DNA from 3 places in the Streptomyces sp. NPDC087300 genome. Region 3 is predicted to be linked to each of the others. Evidence: riboswitches for the same ligand, from Rfam matches in the RefSeq annotation. Region 3 holds a riboswitch; each other region holds the start of a gene.

Region 1 (7,781 bases), on a different contig from region 3:
GCGGCCTTCGCGTTGCGAACGGCGTCCTCGATGCGGTGCTTGCGCTCCTTGAGCTCGACCTCGGTCGCGGCACCGGCCTTGATGACCGCAACACCGCCGGCGAGCTTCGCCAGGCGCTCCTGCAGCTTCTCGCGGTCGTAGTCGCTGTCCGAGTTCTCGATCTCGGCGCGGATCTGGTTGACGCGGCCCTGGACCTGGTCGCTGTCACCGGAGCCGTCGACGATGGTCGTCTCGTCCTTGGTGATGACGACCTTGCGGGCGCGGCCGAGCAGGTCGAGACCGGCGTTCTCCAGCTTGAGGCCGACCTCCTCGGAGATGACGGTGCCACCGGTGAGGATGGCGATGTCGCCGAGCATGGCCTTGCGGCGGTCACCGAAGCCGGGGGCCTTGACGGCGACGGACTTGAAGGTGCCACGGATCTTGTTGACGACCAGGGTCGACAGGGCCTCGCCCTCGACGTCCTCGGCGATGATCAGCAGCGGCTTGCCGGACTGCATGACCTTCTCGAGGAGCGGAAGGAGGTCCTTCACGTTCGAGATCTTCGAGTTGACGATCAGGATGTACGGGTCGTCGAGCGACGCCTCCATACGCTCCATGTCGGTGGCGAAGTACGCCGAGATGTAGCCCTTGTCGAAGCGCATGCCCTCGGTGAGCTCAAGCTCCAGACCGAAGGTCTGCGACTCCTCGACGGTGATGACGCCTTCCTTGCCGACCTTGTCCATCGCCTCGGCGATGAGCTCGCCGATCTGGGTGTCGGCGGCGGAGATGGAGGCCGTGGAAGCGATCTGCTCCTTGGTCTCGACATCCTTCGCCTGCTCAAGCAGGGCGCCCGAGACGGCCTCGACGGCCTTCTCGATGCCGCGCTTGAGGGCCATCGGGTTGGCACCGGCGGCCACGTTGCGCAGACCCTCGCGCACCAGGGCCTGGGCCAGGACGGTCGCGGTCGTCGTGCCGTCACCGGCGACGTCGTCCGTCTTCTTCGCGACCTCCTTGACCAGCTCGGCGCCGATCTTCTCGTACGGGTCCTCGAGCTCGATCTCCTTGGCGATGGAAACACCATCGTTGGTGATCGTGGGGGCACCCCACTTCTTCTCGAGGACGACGTTGCGACCCTTGGGGCCCAGGGTCACCTTGACGGCGTCGGCGAGCTGGTTCATGCCGCGCTCGAGGCCGCGCCGTGCCTCCTCGTCGAACGCGATGATCTTGGCCATGTGAAGTGGTCCTCCCGGACAGGGGTGGAAAAATCTGGACCGTACTGGCGCCCGCGACGGACGGCCTGCAGCCCTTGTGGTTCCTTGCCCCACCCGGCCTGCGGACCTCACCGGCCCGATCCAAGTTCTGTCACTCTCACTCGTAGAGTGCTAAGCCCAATGATTAGCACTCGACCCCTGCGAGTGCAAGCGCCTCTCACGGATCCCGGACAGGCTCAGAGCTGCCCACCGGAGCGTCCGGGCACACACGAGGGGCTCGTATCCCTCTCGGGATACGAGCCCCTCGCGATGCTTGCTTCGGTGGTCGGTCGCGCCGAGCTAGACGGCGAGTTTGACCATGTCCGCCTGCGGACCCTTCTGGCCCTGCGAGATCTCGAATTCGACTCGCTGACCTTCTTCAAGGGTGCGGTACCCGTCCATCTGGATCGCGCTGTAGTGGACGAAAACATCCGCACCACCGTCGACCGCGATGAAGCCGTACCCCTTCTCCGCGTTGAACCACTTGACGGTGCCCTGAGCCATGCCTAACTCCCCTATTACTGGCCCTTGCACAGGACCGCACTTCGCGGACCCGGGTCAGACCTCCACCACCCATTGGAGATGGGGGTGTGCGCCGGAACGCGTCGACCGCCGCTGAATGTATCTGTCCAACTGCCGTCTGCAACAGGTCAATCGGACGAGAATTCTGGGCACGCACGATCGGAAATATCAGGAGAATTTGCCGGAACTCAGGGCAAGTCGGGCCAGGCAAAAGCCACAAAGGGCCCAGATGGACAGCGCGCTTTGGCTACTTCTTGTCGGCTCCAGGCCGACTTCGTATATGCGCTCGGCACTAACGGCGAAGCACTGTTCCCAACTGTACCGCGCTCAACCATGCAGAATTGCCCCCTCCGTTTCTCTCACGGAGGGGGCAATTCGGATGACGCGGCGTGCTCTTGCCTGCGGAAGCTCAGCCTCCGGCGACCGCCGGAATGATCGAGACGCCGGCGCCGTCCGGCGTGGCCGTCTCCAGACCCTGCTCGAAACGGACGTCGTCGTCGTTCACATAGACATTCACAAAACGACGCAGCTTGCCCTGATCGTCGAGGACGCGGGCGGCGATGCCGGTGTGGTTCTTCTCCAGATCGGCGATGACCTCACCCAGCGTCACCCCCTCGGCGACGACCTCGGCCTTGCCGCCGGTGTAGGTGCGAAGAATGGTCGGAATACGAACACTGACGCTCATGGAATTCACCTCTGGGGTACGGGGGACGCCCCTGAAAGGGGCGCGGGGAACTGCGCGACCAGCCACGACCGGCCCGCGGGGAAGCTACGAGCTCAGCCGGCCAGACCCGCGGAGCGAAACGCCTCAAGGCTCGGCTTGATCGTGGCGGTCGCCTGCGACGTCTCGGCGACGGCGTCGAGCGTCTTCAGGCCGTCCCCGGTGTTGAGCACGACCGTGGTCAGGGAGGGATCGATGAGCCCCGCCTCGACCAGCTTCTTCGTGACGCCGACCGTCACCCCGCCCGCCGTCTCGGCGAAGATGCCCTCGGTCCGCGCGAGGAGCTTGATCGCTTCGACGACCTGCTCGTCGTTCACGTCCTCCACCGCGCCACCGGTACGGCGCGCGATGTCCAGGACGTAGGGACCGTCGGCCGGGTTGCCGATGGCCAGCGACTTGGCGATGGTGTTCGGCTTCTGCGGGCGTACGACGTCGTGTCCCGCCTTGAACGCGGCGGAGACCGGCGAGCAGCCCTCGGCCTGCGCGCCGAAGATCTTGTAGGGCTTGTCCTCGACCAGGCCGAGCGCGATGAGCTCCTTCAGCCCCTTGTCGATCTTCGTGAGCTGCGATCCGGAGGCGATCGGAATGACCAGCTGGTCGGGCAGGACCCAGCCGAGCTGCTCGCAGATCTCGTACGCCAGGGTCTTGGAGCCCTCGCCGTAGTACGGCCGCAGGTTCACGTTGACGAAGCCCCAGCCCTCGCCCAGCGGGTCGCCGATGAGCTCGGAGCAGAAGCGGTTCACGTCGTCGTAGTTGCCCTCGATGCCGACGAGCTCGCCGCCGTAGACCGCGGCCATGACGACCTTGCCCTGCTCCAGGTCGTGCGGGATGAACACGCAGGAGCGGAATCCGGCGCGGGCCGCGGCGGCGCCGACGGCGCCCGCGAGGTTGCCGGTGGAGGAGCAGGAAAGGGTGGTGAAGCCGAAGGCGCGCGCCGCTTCGAGCGCCTGCGCGACGACTCGGTCCTTGAAGGAGTGGGTCGGATTGCCCGAGTCGTCCTTGACGAACAACTTGCCCTGTTCGACGCCGAGTTCGGCGGCGAGGTTGTCGGCCTCGACGAGCTTGGTCCAACCGGGGTTGAGGTTCGGCTTCTCGGCCACGTCGGCGGGGACGGGCAGCAGCGGGGCGTAGCGCCAGATGTTGGCGGGGCCGGCCTCGATGCGGGCGCGGAGGGCTTCGGGGTCACCGAGCGGCAGGTCGTAGGCGACTTCGAGGGGGCCGAAACACTCGACGCAGGCGAAGATCGGTCCGAGCGGGAACTTGGTGCCGCACTCCCGGCACGCAAGGCCCGATGCGGGGCCGAGGTCTACGGGGGCGGGGGTGGTGGTGCTTTCGGTGGCGACGGTCTGCACAGCCATGGAGGCGAGGCCCTTTCTCCTCATCTTCCTCGCGACGCATCTCGCCGCGAGACGGAATTGGCACCTTCCCCACCGAGACCTCGCGTGCGCGGTCGGCGGGATGGTTGCCGGGGCTTCAACGGGCCGTATCCCTCTGCCCCTCTGGATGAGCGGTATTCGATTATGGGTTTCAGTTGTCGATCTCAACGGGGCGGTGACCCCGACATGCGATGGTCACCGGCGTTGTTCAAGACTGTAACCGAAGCCCCGGACCCTTGAGATAGTCGTCCGTACCGCGAGATGGATCACATACGGGAGGACCACGACCGTGCTGGAAGAGGTCGAGCACTGGCTGAGCAGGCGTTCCTGGTCCGTGGCCGACCGTTCGCCGGAGCGTCTTGCCGCCGCCAAACGGGCCTGCGGCACCTCGGTGAGCGTCGTCCTTCCCGCACTCGACGAGGAGGAGACGGTCGGCTCGATCGTCGAGGTGATACGCCGGGAGCTGATGGGGCGCGACGGTCTGGTCGACGAGCTCCTCGTGGTCGACTCCGGCTCCCGGGACCGTACGGCGCGGGTGGCGCGCGACGCGGGCGCCCGGGTCGTGCACCGGGACGAGATCCTGCCGAGCGTCCCGGCCGTGCCGGGCAAGGGCGAGGTGCTCTGGCGCTCGCTGCTCGCCACCCGCGGTGACGTCGTGGCGTTCGTCGACGCGGATCTGCGGGAGTTCTCCGCGGACTTCGTCTCGGGGATCGTGGGACCGCTCCTGACCGACCCCGACGTGCACTTCGTGAAGGCGATGTACGACCGTCCGCTGGGGGACGCGGCGGGGCAGGGCGGCCGGGTGACCGAGCTGATGGCCCGGCCGATACTCAATCTCCACTGGCCCCAACTGGCGGGCTTCGTGCAGCCGTTGGGCGGCGAGTACGCGGCCCGCAGGTCCCTGCTCGAACGGCTGCCGTTCCCCGTCGGGTACGGCGTGGAGCTCGGTCTGCTCGTCGACGCGCTGCACACGGTGGGCCTGGACGCGCTCGCGCAGGTCGACGTCGGGGTGCGCAAGCACCGGCACCAGGACGGGCAGGCGCTCGGGCGGATGGCGGCGGCGATCTACCGGACCGCGCAGCTGCGGCTCGCGCGCGGCCATCTGGTCCGCCCGGAGCTGACGCAGTTCGTCCGCGGCGCGCAGGGATTCGAACCGGTGACCTATCCGATCGACACGGAAGAACGTCCGCCTATGACCGATATCGCCGAGTATGCACATCGTCGCGTGGCGTAACCACAGCCGATCATGCGTTTTGCCTACATTGCACATTTATGTGGGTCAGACATGCAGGCAAAGCCATCCGGCGGGCGGGCGCCCTGACGCTCGCCGCCGCCACCGTCGCCGCCGGGGTGCTCACCGCGACCGCGGCGCCCGCCGCCGCTGAGGTCATCGAGCCCTTCACCAAGCGCTACGACGAATCGCTGTACGGCGACTTCAAGACCATCGGCAACACGGTCCTCGACTGTCCGACGAGCCCGGCCGACGTGGCCGCCGCCTGCAAGGAGACCCAGCAGGCCAAGGGCACCAAGAACAACAACAACTTCATCGAGCGCCGCATCGACACCGCGGGGCTCACCAACACCTTCGACTCCAGCACCGGCCAGGTCACCATCCCGCCCGGCGCGAAGGTCGACTACGCCCGGCTCTTCTGGGGCGGCAACGCGGGCACCCACCGCTTCGGCAGGACCGTCCGCGACATCTGCGACCTCAACCGCGAGGGCAACAAGCCCGTCGACCCGGCGCCCGGCGACCCGCTCACCACGGCCCCCGTCATCCGGGTCGACGGCGGCGCCGAGAACACGGTGAGCGTCGAGAACGCCGTCCGCTCCCCCAACGCGACCCAGGGCCCGCACTACTACACCGCCGAGGCCGACGTCACCGACTCCTTCCAGGGCGCCACCACCGGCAGCCCCGTCGAGGTCGCGGTCGGCAACGTCTGGGCGCCGAGCGGCCAGGGCTGCGTCGGCGGCTGGTCGCTGACCGTCGTCTACAAGTACGACGGGCCCAACGAGCAGTACGCGCCGGACCGCCGCAACGTCTACCTCTGGGGCGGCCACGTCATCCAGCGCTCCACCAAGGGCCGGGCCGCCGCCCCCGACGGCTCCACCACGGTGCCGGTGGACGGCTTCTACCGCACCGAGGGCGACATCCACGCCAGCGTGACCGCGTACGAGGGCGACTGGAACACCAAGGGCGACCAGTTCCTGGTCGACGGCAAGCCGGTCACCGAGCCGCACACCGGCAGGACCGACAACTTCTTCATCAGCGAGGACGACGGCGCGGTCGACCCCAAGTACCGCAACAACCTCAGCATCGACGCCAAGGCGTTCGAGGTGCCGGACGGCGCGATCCCGGTCGGCGCCAAGTCCGCGAAGCTGACCTTCACCAGCACCGGCGACGTGTACGTCCCCTCGCAGCTGGCCCTCTCCGTGCCGGTGCCCGACCTGGAGGTCACCAAGACCGCCTCGCCCGCCAAGGTCAAGCCCGGCGACAAGCTGACCTACACGGTCAAGGCGAAGAACATCAGCAAACTGCCCTACCCGGGCGCCAAGTTCAGCGACGACCTGTCGGGCAACCTCGACGACGCGACGTACAACAAGGACGCGAAGGCGTCCACCGGCACCGTCTCGTACACGAAGCCGAAGATCGGCTACGTCGGGGACATCGGCCCCGGACAGACCGCCACGGTCACCTACTCGGTCACCGTCCACGACCCGGTCAGCGGTGACGGCAAGCTGCTCAACAACGTCGACGTGGAGACCCCGCGCTCCAACTGCGACAAGGGCAGCACCGACCCGAACTGCGCCTCCGAGCCGGTCATCGACTACCCCGAGCCGCCGGTCGTCGTCGGCAGCTCGCCCGGCCGCACGGTCGTCCCCGCCTGCGGCTCGACCACCAACACCATCACCGTGAAGAACCGGTCGGGCCAGCCCCGCATCGGCGCCACCGCGTCCTGGCAGGTGCGTCCTGGCAGCACGCCCGTCGCCAGCTCCGGCAAGGTCACCAAGCGGGGCTCGACGTACGTGTGGCAGGGCAACGTGCCCGCCAAGGGCAAGGTCACCATCACCCAGAAGGTGAAGGTGTCCTGCACCCCCGGCAAGGTCACCGTCATCACCGTGACGGCCCCCGGCAGCAACTGCTCGAAGTCGACGCGCGGCGGCGACGACCCGTGCACCACGGCGATCCTCGCCCAGCGGGTGCAGGGCAGGCCCGCGCCGCAGCAGCCCCAGCAGCCGGCCGCCCAGGCCGGCCACCCCGGCGGGCAGCTCGCGGAGACCGGCGACGACTCGGCCATGCTGTACGGCGGGGTCGCGGCCGCGCTGTGCGGGCTCGGCGTGCTGGCGCTCGCCGCGGTCCACGGACGGCGCCACTGACGCGTCGCCCCACGGGCCACGGCGGCCGGACCCCCTTCACCGGGAGTCCGGCCGCCGTACGTTTGAGGGTTCGCGGGACGGGCTACGTTCTGCCACATGGTCTCCGCGTCCCGATCGGCATCAGCAGCGCAGGTACTCGTCGCCTCCAACCGCGGCCCCGTCTCGTACGCGGTGGGCGAGGACGGTGAGCTGACCGCCCGCCGCGGCGGCGGCGGCCTGGTCTCCGGGCTGAGCGCCATCGGCGACGAGGCGGACGCCCTGTGGGTGTGCTCGGCGCTCGGCGAGGGCGACAGGGAGGCCGTGCGGCGCGGCGTCGGCGAACCGGGCGTACGGATGCTGGACATCGACGCCGACGTACACGCGGACGCCTACAACGGCATCGCCAACTCCGTCCTCTGGTTCGTCCACCACCTGCTCTACCAGACGCCGCTCGAACCGGTCTTCGGACCGGAGTTCCGCAGGCAGTGGACGGCGTACGAGACCTACAACCGGGCCTTCGCCGAGGCGCTGGCCGCCGAGGCGGGCCCCGGGGCCGCGGTCCTGGTGCAGGACTACCAC
Region 2 (7,781 bases), on a different contig from region 3:
CTTGCCGCGGCCCTGAGGGGACGGGCCGTTGGTGATCTCGACGACCAGCCGTCCCGACGCCACCGACACGCGCACCCGGACGTCGTCGGCGCCGGGCGCGTGCCGCGTGACGTTGGTCAGCGCCTCCTGGACGACCCGGTGCACGGACGTCTCGACCTCGGGCGCGAGCGCGGCGGCACGGACCTGCGCCGTGACCTCCAGGGTCGCGGCGTCGCCGTGCGCCGCCACCAGCGCGGCCAGCTCCGTGAGCAGGTCGGCGGGCCTGGTGGCGGCGCCGGGCTCCGCGCGCAGCACGTGCACCAGGCGCCGCATCGATTCGAGGGTCTCGGTGCCGGCCTGCTCGATCCCGGCGAGCAGCGGCTCCAACTGCTCGGGCGAGGTCTCGCGGACGGCGCGCGCGGCCTGCGCCTGGACGACGATCCCCGTCACGTGATGGGCGACGAAGTCGTGCAGATCGCGGGCGATGCGGCGGCGCTCCTCCTCCTGCGTCGCGGTCACCGCGAGCGCCCGCCTGCCGTCCAGGGCGCGCAGATAGCCGCCGAGCGCGAGCGCCCCGCCCGCCGCGACCGTCAGGATGAACGCGAAGGTCTCGGCCTCGGACTGGAAGCCCGTCCTGACCGGCGCGGCCGCGACGGCGAGCGCGAGCAGCGCGCACAGGACGTACCCGGCGGGCAGCCGCGCCGTACGCGTGGTGACGGTGAGCAGGGCGAGCAGCGCGAAGGACTCCAGGAGCCCCCAGCTGCCGACCTGGACACGGCCGAGCGCCAGACCGAGCGTGAGCCCGCCGGAGGCGAACGCCGCGATGGCGGCGTTCGCCTCGATCCCGGGGCCGCCCCGCACGAGGAGCACGGCGACGGCCAGCGGCCCGGAGAGCAGCGGCAGCCAGGACCCGTCCGGCTGGCTCGACACCAGGTCGAGCAGCCACAGGAACAGTGCGGGGACGGCGAACAGGAGCGCCTTGCCGAGGCGGGGACGGGGGCGCGGGCCGGACGGGGAGCGGTGATCATCCACGTACCGAATGTACGCATCAGGTCGCACTCCGCGGATCAGCCGAAAGCCTGACCGGGGCCCCGCGATCCACCGAAGGGCCGAGGCGCGCGAGGGGCCGGTGCGGCGAACGTGGAGGCAGTCACACCAGCCCCGGGCGTCGGTGCCCGACGAAGCGACGCAGTGACGGAGTGGCGAACCGACGTGCCGGCGACCTGAAGCCTCGACGTTCAGTCGCCTCGACGTCCCCACGCCCCGATGTCCCGACGCCCCCACGCCCCGACGAGAGAGCGATGACCATGTCCCGACCGATCACCCTCCGCCCCCGTGCGGCCCGCACGACACTCTGCGCGCTCGGTGCCGTCGCCCTTGCCGTGTCCCTGACCGCCTGCGGCGGCGGCTCCAGCAACCCCTTCGACGACCACCGGGAGAAGGCGTCCTACCAGGACGGCGCCGCGGCGAAGAGCGCCAGGAAGTCCGTGCCGCGCTGGCTGCCCGACGACGCGACCGACATCAAGTACGTCATGTCGACCACCGGCGACGACCGGATCATCAAGTTCACGACGCCGGACGGGAAGTTCCCGAAGCAGTGCGTCAAGGGCGAGCCGCAGGGCAAGCCCCGCATCAAGGCCGACTGGTTCCCCTCGGACCTCGCGGCGAAGGCCGACACGAACTGCGGCACGTGGTCCGGCGCCCGCGTCGACGGCGTGCTCTACGCCTGGCAGGACAAGGATGTCGCGATGAAGGCCCGCGGCTGATGGGAGCACGCACGACACGTGGCAGAGGAACGCTCGCGGCCGTGACGGCGGGCGCGGCCCTGCTCTCGCTGGCGGCCTGCTCGTCGGGAGGCCAGGGCGACCGAGGCGGACCGGACACCGGGAAGGCCGGTGCGGAGAGGCCGCAGCGGATCGCCTGGAAGCCCTGCCCCGCCGATGCCACGGAGGGCGCGCCTAAGGGCGCCGAGTGCGGCACCGTCCGCGTCCCCGTGGACTGGACCGCGCCCGGCGGCGAGAAGCTCGACGTCGCGGTGGTGCGCAGGAAGGCGACCCGGCAGGACGAGCGCATCGGCACCCTGATGTTCCTGCCCGGCGGACCGGGCAATTCCGGTGTCCAGAACGTCGCAGGGACCAAGGAGTGGGGCGGCGCCGAACACCGCTTCGACATCGTCAGCTTCGACCCGCGCGGCACCGGACTCAGTAGCCCCGTGCGGTGTCCCGCGAAGCCGCTGGCCGCGATGATCACGGACAAGCGGCCCGTCACGACGACCGGCGACTTCGCCCGGCTGAAGAAGCGCGCCACCGGCCTCGCCGCGGAGTGCGCCCGCACCTCCGGCGCCGTGGCCCGGCACACCGACGCGGGCAGCGTCAGCCGCGACATGGACGTCATCCGCGCCGCGCTCGGCGAGGACCAGGTCTCCCTCTACGGACATTCGTACGGGACGGTCTACGGCCAGCGCTACGCGGCGATGTACGGCGGCCGGGTGCGGGCCGCCGTGCTCGACGGCGTCATGGACCCCGCGATCGGCCGGCGCGCCTTCGGCGTCACCGGGGCGAAGGCGCTGGAGGGCGCCTTCGGCGAGTTCGCCCGGTGGTGCGGGCGCTCGCGCGACTGCGAGCTGGGGGAGCGGGACGCCTGGCGGGTGTACGAGGACCTCGCCGCGCGGGCCACCCAGGGCACGCTGCGCAACGGCGGCAAGGACGTGCCCCTCGCGGAGCTGAACGGCACGATCGACGCGATGCTCCTCACCCCGTCCTGGCCGGCCGTCGCCCAGTACCTGCACGCCCTGGACACCGGGAAGCCGTGGGAGACCGACGAGGGCGGCGTACCGCAGGGCGAGAAGCTGCTGCCCGGCGCCGACCTGTCCGTCTGCGCCGATCTGAACCTGCGTGTCCCGGACGCCGCGGCCTACCTCGCCGACCAGCGCGCGGCCCGCGCGTCCGCGCCCCGCTTCGGCTACTCCCCGAACACCGTCTCGTACGCCAACCTCTGCCAGGGCCTGCCCGCGCCCCAGGCCGTGCCGGATGACGAGAAGGCCGTCGACACCAGGACGCCGCTGCTCCTGATCGGCGCCCGGTACGACAACGCGACCCCGCTGGACTGGGCGCGCTCGGTGCAGCGGCGGCTCGGGGACCGGGCGGCGCTCGTCGAGGTGAAGGGCTGGGGCCACGCCGTGAAGATCTTCAACGGGGGCGCCGAGCGGGACACGGTCCTGCGCTACCTCACCGACCTGGACGTGCCGAAGCCGGGCACGGTCGTCGAAGGGGGCACACCACCCGGAGCCTAGACCTGCGGCGTAGGGGCGCTGAGACCGGAGTCGGATCCGGAGCGGATCGGACGGGTATTAGCGTGGTCGGGACAGAATGACGACAAGGATCCGAGGTGCCCGGCCCATGCCAAGCCGCAGCGAGAACCGTACTGAGCTCATCGAGTCACTCATGGAGCGGTTCCCGAACGTGCCGCGGGAAGCCGTGATCAAGGAGGACCTGCTGCGCGGCGGGATCGCCTTCGACGAGTCGGCGCTCAGCGACAACGAGGGCGGCGAGGTCAAGCCGAAGTCGTACTTCATCTTCTCCTTCGACCACGGCACCCTGCCCGAGCTGGGCGCCGCCGCCCTGCGCCGCCCGCCCGAGGAGATCGTCCTCACCGGCGGCCCCTACGAGCTGCGCCGCACCGTCGTCTCGGTCCGCGTGAACCCCGCGTCGCCCTACCGGGTCGCGGCCGACGACGACGGCGTGCTCGGCCTCTACCTGGACGGCAGGCGGATCTCCGACGTCGGTCTGCCGCCGATGCCGGACTACTACCGGCACACCCTGGAGAACGGCAAGTCCGTGATGGAGGTGGCCCCCACCATCCAGTGGGGCTACCTGATCTATCTGACGGTCTTCCGGGTCTGCCAGTACTTCGGCGCCAAGGAGGAGTGCCAGTACTGCGACATCAACCACAACTGGCGCCAGCAGAAGGCCGCGGGCCGTCCCTACACGGGCGTGAAGCCGCTGGACGAGGTCCTCGAAGCCCTCGCCATCATCGACAAGTACGACACCGCGAAGGCCTCCACCGCGTACACGCTCACCGGTGGCGCCATCACCACGCAGCTCCAGGGCAAGGACGAGGCCGACTTCTACGGGCAGTACGCGAAGGCCATCGAGGAGCGCTTCCCCGGCCGCTGGATCGGCAAGGTCGTCGCCCAGGCCCTGCCCAAGGCGGACGTGCAGCGCTTCCACGACTACGGAGTGCGGATCTACCACCCCAACTACGAGGTGTGGGACCCGTACCTGTTCGAGCGCTACTGCCCCGGCAAGGAGCGCTACGTCGGCCGTGACGAGTGGCACCGCCGCATCCTGGACTCCGCCGACGTCTTCGGGCCGCGCAACGTCATCCCGAACTTCGTGGCGGGCGTGGAGATGGCGGAGCCGTTCGGCTTCAAGACCGTCGGCGAGGCCATCGACTCCACCGTCGAGGGCCTGCAGTACTTCATGTCGCGCGGCATCACGCCCCGCTTCACCACGTGGTGCCCCGAGCCCACTACGCCGCTCGGCAAGGCCAACCCGCAGGGTGCGCCGCTGGAGTACCACGTGCGTCTCCTGGAGGCCTACCGCGCCACGATGGAGGCCAACGGCCTCTCCTCGCCGCCCGGTTACGGCCCCGCGGGCCCCGGCAACGCGGTGTTCTCGGTGAGCTCCTTCATGGACAGCCTGCCCGCGGAGAAGGCCGCTCCGGAGGACGTATTTATCCCCGCGACGCCCCAGTAGAGCCGTGTTACGGTCGGGGCGGGTCACGAGTTCCAGCGTCAAGCCCCGGCTCGCTGGACGGCACCCCGCTCCGTCGCGGGTGCCCCGGGTGACGACCCGCCCCGCGCGAGGCGCGCGGGGAACGGCGGATCACCGGGGCTCCCGAGCGCCCGGGGTCCACGACTCCGGAGGCGCTCCATGACGCACGCGTACGACACCCCTGACCACGACACCCGTGCTCGTGACACCCACGACCACGACAGCTGTGACGTGCTCCTCTCCTCGCACGACGTCGCCGACGACGGCCTGATCGCCCTGCACGTGCTCGGTCCGACCCGGGGCGTCCCCGCCGCCGTGCGGACGCACGAACCGGAGCGGCTGCGCCGTCTCCTGCGGGAGGGGCACGGCCCGGCCCAGTGGCAGCCGGGCCGGAACCTGCTGCGGCTGGGGCGCGAGCACGTGGGCACCACACCGGTGTGCGCGGCCGTGGAGGCCCCTCGCCGCTGACGAAGATCACCGGTTCGTAGGATGACGGCGTGCCGGACGCGGGCGATCCCCGTGTCCGGGCGGCGCGACAGTCAGCCACCCAGAGCCGGAGGTCCCCCGTGCAGCACCACCCCGTCACCGTCGTCACCGGCGGCAGCCGCGGTATCGGCGCCGCTGTCAGCGCCCGTCTCGCCAAGGAAGGGCACGACGTCGTCATCGGCTACCGCTCCGACGAAGCGGCCGCGGCCAAGGCCGCCGACGCCGTCCGCGCCGCGGGCCGCCGCTGCGTCACCGTCCAGGTCGACACCACCGAACCGGCGGACGTCGACCGGCTCTTCGACACCGCGGCCGCCGAACTCGGCCCCGTCACGGGCCTGGTCAACAACGCGGGCGTCAGCGGTCCCGTCGGGCCGCTCGCCGACGCCGACGCCGAGGGCATGCGCCGCGCGCTCGACGTGAACGTCCTCGGCTATCTGCTCTGCGCCCGGCGCGCGGTGCGGGACCTGAAGGCGAACGGCGGCGGCGCGATCGTGAACATCTCGTCCGCGGCCGCCACCCTGGGCGCCCCCGGCGAGTACGTGCACTACGCGGCCGCCAAGGGCGCCGTCGACACGATGACCGTCGGCCTGGCCAAGGAGGTCGCGGGCGACGGCATCCGCGTCAACGCCGTCGCCCCCGGCGTCATCTGGACCGAGTTCCACGCGGACCCGCAGCGCCCGGCGAAGCTCGCCGACGGCATCCCCATGGGGCGCTCGGGCCAGCCGGAGGAGATCGCCGCGGCCGTCGCCTGGCTGCTCTCCGCCGACGCCTCCTACGCCACGGGCACGGTCCTGCGGGTCGCGGGCGGCCGCTGACCTCGGCGGCCGGGTGGCCCGGGGCGGCCCCTCGTAATCTGGACGCATGATCAGTGGAGAGGTCTCCCTCACGCCCGACGTCCTGATACGCCCGGTCACGCTCGACGACGCGGCGGCGCTCGCCCGTGCCTACCGGCGCAACCGCGCCCACCTCGAACCCTGGGACCCGGACAGGCCGGCCCCTTTCTTCACCGAACAGGGGCAGGCCGACCGGCTCCGGACGCAGTTGGAGGAGGGCCGGGCGGGCCGGTCCGCACACTGGGTGCTGGTCGGCGGCGGTGAGATCCTCGGGCACGCCGCCCTGTCGAACATCGTGCTCGGCCCGGTCCGCAGCGCGAACCTCGGCTACTGGATCGACGCCGGGCAGGTGGGCAAGGGCCTCGCGTCAGGGGCGGCCGACGTCGTCTGCGAGGCCGCCGACAGCCAACTGGGCCTGCACCGCGTCGAGGCGGGCACCCTCCTGCACAACACCGCGTCGCAGCGCGTGCTCACCAAGTGCGGCTTCGAGGAGTACGGGGTCGCGCCGGGCTTCCTGTACATCCAGGGTGCCTGGCGCGACCACCGGCTCTTCCAGCGGATCCTCAACGACCGCCCCGCGTAGGGCGGTTCGCGAGACCGCTCAGACGATGCCCTCGGCGACCTCGGCCTGCTCGCGGTCCGAGCCGTAGGCCTGCGGCGTGCTGTACGAGCGGCGCGCCACGAACCACCACACGGTGGCCAGGATCAGCACCACGGCGAGCGCGATCGACGCGTAGTTCATCGACTGGACGGTGACCGGCGAGGCCTGCGGCAGACAGAACAGGACGGTCACGAACGCCACCCAGACCACCGCGATCCAGCCGATCGGCTTGCTCCAGCGGCCCAGGTTCCACGGGCCCTGCTCGAAGCGGTCACCGGCCCGCAGCCGCAGGAAGATCGGGATGGCGTAGGCGGGCGTGATACCGATGACGTTGATGGCGGTCACGGCCGTGTACGCGGTCGCCGAGTACAGCGAGGGCAGCGCGATGACCGCGGCCAGGCCCACCGAGAGCCACACCGCGGGCACCGGGACCTGGGTGCGGGAGCTGACCTTGCGCCAGATCGCGGAGCCGGGCAGCGCGTTGTCGCGGGAGAACGCGAACACCATGCGGCTCGCCGCGGCCGTCTCGGCGTTGCCGCAGAAGAGCTGCGCCACGATCACGATGAGCAGCAGCGCGGTGGCCCCGGACTCGCCGATCGCGTCGATCATGATCTGCGCCGGTGGCACCCCGGTGTCCGTCTTCATCGTGCCCGTGTAGTCCTGGATGGCGAAGGTGAGACCGGCGAGCAGCACGAAACCGGCGATCCAGGAGGCCCAGATGGCGCGCACGATGCCGCGCGCCGCGGACACCGAGGCGTTGGAGGTCTCCTCCGACAGGTGCGCGGAGGCGTCGTACCCGGAGAACGTGTACTGGGCCAGGAGCAGGCCGATCGCGGTGACGTAGAGCGGGTTCTCCCAGCCGGTGCCGTTGTAGAACTCGCCGAAGACGAACGACGGCGACTGGTGGTGGTCGGGCACGATCGCGAGGACGCCGACGATCACGGTCACGCCCGCCACGTGCCACCACACGCTGATCGAGTTGAGCAGGCTGACCAGGCGCACGTTGAAGAGGTTCAGGACGGCGTGCAGCAGCAGGATGCAGAGGAAGATCAGGAAGGTCTTCTCCGCCGTCGGCGTGAAGCCGAACTTCAGGTTCAGGAACGCGCC
Region 3 (7,781 bases):
GCCTGGATCGGCACGCCGATCGACGACACCTACATCGCGCTCGGCGCGGGCCTCGCCCTCACCGCGACCGGGGTGATAAGCAGCGACACCCTCTTCGGCACCCTCGGCGACGAGACGGTCTGGCTGCTGATCTGCGCCTTCGTGCTCGCGGCCGCGGTGGCGCGCAGCGGGCTCTCGGGACGGGCGGCGGCGTTCTTGGTCAGCGGGGCACGCAGCGTACGGCAGTTGACCCATCTGACGACCGCCGCGCTGGTCGTGACGGCCTTCGCGGTGCCCGCCACCTCGGGGCGCGCCGCGCTCGCGCTGCCCGTCTTCCTGGCCCTCGCCAAGGTCCTCGCCGACCGGAAACGACTGGTCGTGATGCTCGCGTTGCTGTTCCCGACCGTGATCCTGCTGTCCGCGGTCGCGACCCTGATCGGCGCGGGCGCACATCTGATCACCGTGTCGGTCCTCTGGGAGGCCACCGGCGAGCGCATCGGCTTCACCCAGTGGCTGCTGCTCGGTCTGCCGCTGGCCGTCGCGTCATCCCATCTGGCGGCGGAGGCCGTCCTGTTGACGACCACCCGGCGCGCGGACCGCAAGGGCCCGGTCCGCATCACCCTCGACCAGCTCCAGGAGCACAGCGAACAGCCGGTCACCGGGGCCTGGGAGCCGGCCGAGACGCGCTGCGCCCTGCTGCTCGCCACCGTCGTCGTGCTCTGGTGCAGCGAGCCCCTGCACCAAGTGCCGCCCGCCGTCGTCGCGTTGATCGGCGCGGTCGTCGCGGCCTCCCCCGCCCTCGGCACCGTACGCCTCAAGGACGCCCTGAAGACCGTCCCCTGGTCGCTGCTCCTCTTCATGGCCGCGACGATGGCGATGGGCGTCGCGCTCGCCGACTCGGGCGCGGCGAAGTGGCTGGTCGGCGGCCTGCCCCTGGACCTGCCCCCGTGGCTGTTCCTCACCGTGGTCGTCACCGTCAGCACGGCCGCGCACCTGGTCCTCCAGTCCCGCTCGGCCCGCTCCTCCGTCCTGGTCCCGCTGGTCGTCGCGGCGGCCGTCGGCGCGGGCGTGAACCCGGTCGCGGCCGCGCTCGCCTCCACCGCGGCCGCGGGCTTCTGCCACACGCTGCCCGCCTCGGCCAAGCCGGTCACGCTCTTCGCCGAGGTGCCTGGCGTTCCCACCTACACCCCGCGCGACCTGCTGCGGCTCTCCGCCGTCCTGGCCCCGCTGTCCGCCGCGCTCGTCCTGCTGTGCGCCGTGACGCTGTGGCCCCTGCTCGGCGTACCCGTCCGCTGAGCCCCGCCCTCGCCGACCACCCTTCTGGAGACCCTCATGCTGACCCGTTTCGCCATCGCCCCCAGCGGCTTCAAGGAGTCCCTGTCCGCGAGCTCCGCGGCCGAGGCCATCGCCGCGGGCGTACGCCGTGTCGTCCCGCACGCCGAGACCGATCTGATCCCGCTGGTGGACGGCGGCGAGGGCACGGCGCGCGCGCTGGCCGCCGCGGACGGCGGCCGCCTCGTCGCGCTGCCCGCCACCGGACCCGTCGGCCAGCCGATCGGCACCCACTTCGCGCTGCTGCCCGACGGCACCGCGGTGGTCGAGATGGCGGCGGTGGCGGGCCTCTCACTGGTCCCCCGCGATCTGCGCGACCCGGGCGCCACCACGACGTACGGCGTCGGCGAGCTGATCCGCGCCGCCCTGGACGCGGGCGCGCGGCGCATCCTGGTCGGCTGCGGCGACTCCGGCACCTCGGACGGCGGCGCCGGTGCGCTCCAGGCCCTCGGCGCCCGCCTCCTGGACGTGGACGGCTGGGAACTGCCGCGCGGCGGAAGGGAGTTGAAGCGGCTGAGCCGCATCGACACCGGCGGCATCGACCCGCGCCTCGCGGCCACCGAGATCCAGGTGGCCTGCAACCCCTTCAACGTGCTGTGCGGCGACCGAGGCGTGGCCCGCGTCTTCGGCCCGCAGAAGGGCGCGACCGCCACCCAGGTCGAGGAGCTCGCCGCCGCGCTGGAACACTGGGCGTACGTCCTCACCCGCGACCTGCGCGTCACCGCCGATCTGCGCCTGGGCCTCGGCACGGGCGCGTCCGGCGGACTCGGCGCCGGACTCGCGGCCCTCGGCGCCGCCCTGCTCCCCCGCTTCGACGTGCTGCTGGGCAGGCTCGACCTGGACGCCAGGCTCGCCCGCGCCGATCTGGTCATCACCGCCGAGGGCGCCCTCGACCACCAGACCCCGCGCGGCAAGATCCCCGCCGAAGTGGCCCGCCGCGCCAAGCTGTTCGACCGCCCGGTGCTCGTGCTCGCCGGCACGATCGGCCAGGGCGCCCACCACGTGCGGGCGGCCGGTGTCGACGCCTACAGCTCGATCCTGCCCGCGCCCGTCTCACTGACCGAGGCGCTCGGCCGGGGCGGCGAGTTCCTCACCGACGCGACCGAGCGGGCCCTGCGGATGATCCAGCTCGGCTCGCGCCTGCCCGCTCAGGCCGCGACGGTGTCGTTGCCGCGGTCCGGCACGCAACGCCCGTCCTCGGTGCGGTAGTTCCACCGCGCGCCGTCGGCCACCAGCTCCTTGACGGCGCGCACGAAGCGCTCGACGTGCTCGTCGGGGGTGCCCGCGCCGAAGCTCACGCGGATGGCGTTCAGCGACTTCTCGCCGGGCGCCGCCTCGGGGGCACCGCACTCGCCGGGCTCGTCGGCCTCGCCGCCGAGCAGGGTGCGCACCAGCGGGTGGGCGCAGAACAGGCCGTCGCGCACGCCGATGCCGTACTCGGCGGAGAGCGCCGCGGCGAAGTGCGAGCTGTTCCAGCCGTCCACGACGAAGGAGATGACGCCGACGCGCGGCGCGTCGTCACCGAAGAGCGAGAGCACGCGCACCGCGGGCACCTCGGCGAGCCCCTCGCGCACCTTCGCGATCAAGTGCCGCTCCCTGCCGACCAGTTCGTCGAAACCGGCCTCGGAGAGCGCCTTGCAGGCGGAGGCGATGGAGTAGACGCCGATCACGTTCGGCGACCCCGCCTCGTGCCGCGCGGCGGTGTCGTGCCACTCCACGTCCACGCCGCCGCCTGCTTCCTTGGGGCGTCGCGCCACCTTGCGCGAGGCGCCGCCGCCCGCGAGGTAGGGCTCGGCGCCGCGCAGCCAGTCGGAGCGCCCCGCGAGCACGCCCGAGCCGAACGGCGCGTACAGCTTGTGCCCGGAGAAGGCGACCCAGTCCACGTCCAACTCCTCGACGGAGACGGGGTGGTGGGGCGCGAGCTGCGCGGCGTCGAGCACGATGCGGGCACCGTGCGCGTGCGCGGCGGCGGCCAGTTCGCGCACCGGCCAGAGCTCACCGGTGACGTTGGAGGCACCGGTCACGCAGACCAGGGCGGGACCGTAGGGGTCGCGGTCGGCGAGCGCGCGCTCCAGCGTCTGCACGGCCTCGTCGGGGGTGCGCGGCGCGTTCAGGTACGTCACCCGCGCGTCCCGCCAGGGCAGCAGCGAGGCGTGGTGCTCGGTCTCGAAGACGAACACCTGGCAGTCGGCGGGCAGTGCGGCGGCGAGCAGGTTCAGCGAGTCGGTGGTCGACCGCGTGAAGATCACCTGGTCGTCCTCGCGGCAGCCGAGGAACTCCGCGACGGTGGTGCGGGAGTTCTCGAACAGGTCGGTGGAGAGCTGCGAGAGGTAGCCGGCCCCGCGGTGCACGCTGCCGTAGTACGGGGCGTAGGCCGCCACGTCGTCCCACACCCGCTGCAAGGCGGGCGCGCTCGCCGCGTAGTCCAGCGCCGCGTACGTCACCTCGCCGCCGGTGACCAGCGGCACGGTGACGTCCCTGCCGAGCACGGGCAGCGGCGCGGCACAGCAGGGGTCGGCGGCGTCGGTGGCGGAGGGGGTGGCGGCGGGGGCGGCGGCGACCTGGGCGGCGGGGCGTGCGGACATGGCGGTATCTCCCTGCGGGCATGGCGGAACAGCTGCGTACGTTCCCGCACGACGGCAGCACGAAGCGCTCGTCCGGTGCGGGTGGTGCCTCGACGCGCGGCGCTCTCGGCCGGGCGGAGGTGGGTACTGCAAACGGGGCCGGAGGCCCTATCGCATTCGCTTGCTCACGAGACTGCTCCCTTGAGGACCAGGACCCCAGGGTTGCGAGGGGTCCGCGCTTGCCATACGCCTTGCTGCGTACGACCTGGTCTTCACCCGGGGCACCCCGCCACGGACGGAGGGTTGCCGGACAGCGGGCCGGGGCCGTAGTCGCTGTCACTCATGACCTGTGCAGCATCCTGCCACACGATCTTCGCCGCGCAAGGCGCAGTCCAGGATCCGGACTGCGCCGTGCGTCACACCGGCGGGCCGCTCAGCGGTTGGTGGCCGCCACCCAGCGCTCCAGCGCCTTCTTGGCGGCCCCGGAGTCGATGGCCGCGGCGGCCCGCGCCATGCCGGCCCCGATCTGCTCCGCGAACGGCTCGTCGGTCGGCTTCAGGGCCACCAGCGCAGCGGCCGCGTTGAGCAGCACCGCGTCCCGCACGGGACCGGTCTCGCCGTCCAGGAGGCGCAGCGCGACCTCCGCGTTGTACGAGGCGTCCGCGCCGCGCAGCGCGGAGATCGGCACCAGCTCGATGCCGACGTCCCGCGGATCGAAGGTCTCCTCGCGCACGGCACCGTCGCGCACCACCCAGACGCGGGAGGTCCCCGTCGTCGTCAGCTCGTCGAGACCGTCGTCGCCGCGGAAGACCAGGGACGAGTGGCCGCGCTCGGCGAAGACGCCCGCCACGATGGGCGCCATCCGCGCATCGGCGACGCCGACCGCCTGGGAGCGCACCCTGGCCGGGTTGGTGAGCGGACCGAGCAGGTTGAAGACGGTCCTGATGCCCAGCTGCCCGCGGGCCGCGCCCGCGTGCCGCAGCGCCGGGTGGAACTTCACCGCGAAGCAGAAGGTGATGCCCGCCTCCTCCGCGACCTCCACGACCCGCTTCAGCGGCAGCTCCAGGTTGACCCCGAGCTTCTCCAGTACGTCGGAGGAGCCCGAGGCGCTGGAGGCGGCGCGGTTGCCGTGCTTGACGACCTTCGCGCCGGCGCCCGCAACGACGATCGCGGACATGGTCGAGATGTTGACGGTCTTGGCCCCGTCGCCGCCGGTCCCGACGATGTCGACGGTCTCCCCCGGCACCTCGATCACATTGGCGTGCTCGTACATCGTGCGGACCAGACCGGAGATCTCCTCGACGGTCTCGCCCTTGGCGCGCAGCGCGACCACGAAGCCCGCGATCTGCGCGTCGGTGGCCTCGCCCCGCATGATGCGGTCCATCGCCCACGCGGTGTCGTCGGCGCTCTGGTCGCGCCCGTTCAGCAGGCCGTTCAGTACGTCGGGCCAGGAACGGCCCGCCGCGGTAGTGCCTCCTGCGGGGGTCACAGCGCTCATGGCCGCTCCTGGGGTTTCTAGTCGTCTTGGTCACCTGGGGTGACGCGCCCCTCGATGAGGGACGGGACCACCCTATCCAGCGCCAGGGACGGCAAAGAGCCCCGTCCATGAGATGGACGGGGCTCCTGCCGTGGCGACCTTGTGGTCAGAGCTTCAAGAGCTTCGGTTGATCAGTGGTGGCCGTGGCCGCTCGTGATCTCCTTGTACTCATCGGCGGTGGGCTTGGGGATCTGGTTGTCCTCCCCGTAGTAGCCCTTGGAGAGCTTGGCCCGGAGCTTCTCGGAGCCGGACACCTTGCGCTCGACGCCGTTCTCGTCGACCGAGGGGCCGATCTCGAGCGGCTGGTACTGCTCGTGCGCCGTGAGGGTGTGCAGCTGCTCCTGGCTGAGCGGCTCGTGGATCTCGACGAACTCACCGTGCGGCAGGCGCTTGATGATGCCGGACTCGCGCCCGTGCAGCACCTTGTCCTTGTCGCGCCGCTGCAGACCCATGCAGATCCGCTTGGTCGCGATGAAGGCGATGACCGGTCCGAGGAAGAAGAAGATCCGGACGAACCAGGTGATGGCGTTCAGCGACAGGTGGAAGTGCGTGGCCCACAGGTCGTTACCACCACCGACCAGCATGATGAAGTACGCCGTGATCCAGGCGACACCGAAGGCCGTACGGGTCGGGGCGTTGCGCGGGCGGTCCAGGATGTGGTGCTCGCGCTTGTCCCCGGTGACCCAGGACTCGATGAACGGGTAGACCGCGATGGCCACCAGGACCAGCGGGAAGACCGCCAGCGGGATCATCACGCCCAGGACGAGCGTGTGGCCCCAGGCGTTGATCTCCCAGCCCGGCATCACACGGATCAGACCCTCGGCGAAGCCCATGTACCAGTCGGGCTGGGCGCCGGTGGACACCTGGTCCGGACGGTACGGGCCGAGCGCCCAGATCGGGTTGATCGAGGCGATCGCCGCGATGGCCGCGATGACACCGAAGACCAGGAAGAAGAAGCCTCCGGCCTTGGCCATGTAGACCGGGAGCAGCGGCATGCCGACGACGTTCTTGTTGGTCTTCCCGGGCCCCGCGAACTGCGTGTGCTTGTGGTAGAAGACCAGGATCAGGTGCGCCACCATCAGGCCGAGCATGATGCCCGGCAGCAGCAGGATGTGCACCGAGTAGAACCGCGCCACGAAGTCGCCGCCCGGGAACTCCCCGCCGAACAGGAACATCGACAGATACGTGCCGATGACCGGGACGGACAGGATCGCGCCCTGCATGAAGCGGACACCGGTGCCGGAGAGCAGGTCGTCCGGGAGCGAGTAACCGGTGAAGCCGGTGAACATGCCGAGGACGAACAGCAGGAAGCCGAACAGCCAGTTGACCTCACGCGGCTTGCGGAAGGCACCCGTGAAGAAGACGCGCATCATGTGCACGAACATCGCCGCGAGGAAGATCAGCGCCGCCCAGTGGTGGATCTGCCGGATCAGCAGACCACCGCGCACATCGAAGGAGATGTGCATGGTCGAGTTGAACGCCTCGGACATCAGCTGACCCTGCAGCGGGACGTAGCTGCCCGCGTACTCCACCTCGTTCATCGACGGGTGGAAGAACAGCGTCAGATACACACCCGTGAGGATGATGATGATGAAGCTGTACATGCAGATCTCGCCGAGCATGAAGGACCAGTGGTCCGGAAAGATCTTGCGCATGTTGGCCTTGGCCAGGGAGTAGATCCCCAGCCGGCCGTCGGCCCAGTCCGCCACCCGCTCACCGGCGGGCGCCTTCTGCCGATTGTCGTTCGAAGCATTCGAATTGCTCATCGTGCTCATCCGCGCTCCCAGAAGGCAGGACCGACGGGCTCTTCGAAGTCGCCGAGCGCCTCGAGGTAGCCCTCCTCGTTCACACCGATGCGCAGCTGCGGCAGGGCGTGACCGGCCGGGCCGAAGATCACTCGGGCGCCGTCGGAGAGGTCGAAGGTGGACTGGTGGCACGGGCAGAGGACGTGGTGCGTCTGCTGCTCGTACAGGGAGATCGGGCAGCCCACGTGGGTGCAGATCTTGGAGTACGCCACGACGCCCTCGTGCGACCACTCGAGCTCGCGCTTGTCCTTGATGTTCTCCGGCTGGATCCGGACGATCATCAGGGCGGCCTTGGCGATCTGGGTCTGGAAGTCGTGGTCGTGCTCCGACATGCCCTCGGGCATCGCGAACGTCAGCGAACCGACCTGCACGTCCGAGGGACGCAGCGGCTCGTGGGTGTTCATGTTCACGAGCATCTTGCCCTTGGCCCACTTGGTGTGCCGGAGCTTGTCCTCGGGCAGCGGCCCGAGGTCACGCAGCAGGACGACACCGGAGAGCGGGACCAGCGCGAGGGCGCCGAACATCGTGTTGCGGATCAGCTTGCGCCGGCCGAACTGCGACTCC

Evidence for each region. Region 3 has a riboswitch for S-adenosylmethionine ahead of ACIO9J_RS19825 (aminotransferase class V-fold PLP-dependent enzyme). Riboswitches for the same ligand answer to the same signal wherever they lie in the genome.
Region 1: it holds a riboswitch for S-adenosylmethionine, as region 3 does, so the genes downstream of both, thrC (threonine synthase) here and ACIO9J_RS19825 (aminotransferase class V-fold PLP-dependent enzyme) in region 3, are expected to answer to the same signal.
Region 2: it holds a riboswitch for S-adenosylmethionine, as region 3 does, so the genes downstream of both, ACIO9J_RS11095 (hypothetical protein) here and ACIO9J_RS19825 (aminotransferase class V-fold PLP-dependent enzyme) in region 3, are expected to answer to the same signal.

Annotation. Positions count from the first base shown of each region.
Region 1 is NZ_JBIUYI010000007.1:15,181-22,961, reverse strand. It holds gene groL (chaperonin GroEL) at 1-1,211, opposite strand, end outside; gene ACIO9J_RS28435 (cold-shock protein) at 1,530-1,733, opposite strand; gene ACIO9J_RS28430 (MoaD/ThiS family protein) at 2,161-2,436, opposite strand; gene thrC (threonine synthase) at 2,529-3,854, opposite strand; SAM riboswitch class I at 3,848-3,982, opposite strand; gene ACIO9J_RS28420 (glucosyl-3-phosphoglycerate synthase) at 4,138-5,082, shown strand; gene ACIO9J_RS28415 (hypothetical protein) at 5,121-7,223, shown strand; gene ACIO9J_RS28410 (trehalose-6-phosphate synthase) at 7,320-7,781, shown strand, end outside.
Region 2 is NZ_JBIUYI010000003.1:20,785-28,565, reverse strand. It holds gene ACIO9J_RS11115 (sensor histidine kinase) at 1-1,011, opposite strand, end outside; gene ACIO9J_RS11110 (hypothetical protein) at 1,287-1,745, shown strand; gene ACIO9J_RS11105 (alpha/beta fold hydrolase) at 1,745-3,271, shown strand; gene ACIO9J_RS11100 (radical SAM protein) at 3,378-4,736, shown strand; SAM riboswitch class IV at 4,758-4,867, shown strand; gene ACIO9J_RS11095 (hypothetical protein) at 4,914-5,222, shown strand; gene ACIO9J_RS11090 (SDR family NAD(P)-dependent oxidoreductase) at 5,321-6,055, shown strand; gene ACIO9J_RS11085 (GNAT family N-acetyltransferase) at 6,102-6,656, shown strand; gene ACIO9J_RS11080 (amino acid permease) at 6,675-7,781, opposite strand, start outside.
Region 3 is NZ_JBIUYI010000004.1:907,553-915,333, reverse strand. It holds gene ACIO9J_RS19835 (SLC13 family permease) at 1-1,275, shown strand, start outside; gene ACIO9J_RS19830 (glycerate kinase) at 1,312-2,520, shown strand; gene ACIO9J_RS19825 (aminotransferase class V-fold PLP-dependent enzyme) at 2,460-3,896, opposite strand; SAM riboswitch class IV at 4,106-4,223, opposite strand; gene trpD (anthranilate phosphoribosyltransferase) at 4,309-5,373, opposite strand; gene ACIO9J_RS19815 (cytochrome bc complex cytochrome b subunit) at 5,544-7,178, opposite strand; gene ACIO9J_RS19810 (Rieske 2Fe-2S domain-containing protein) at 7,184-7,781, opposite strand, start outside.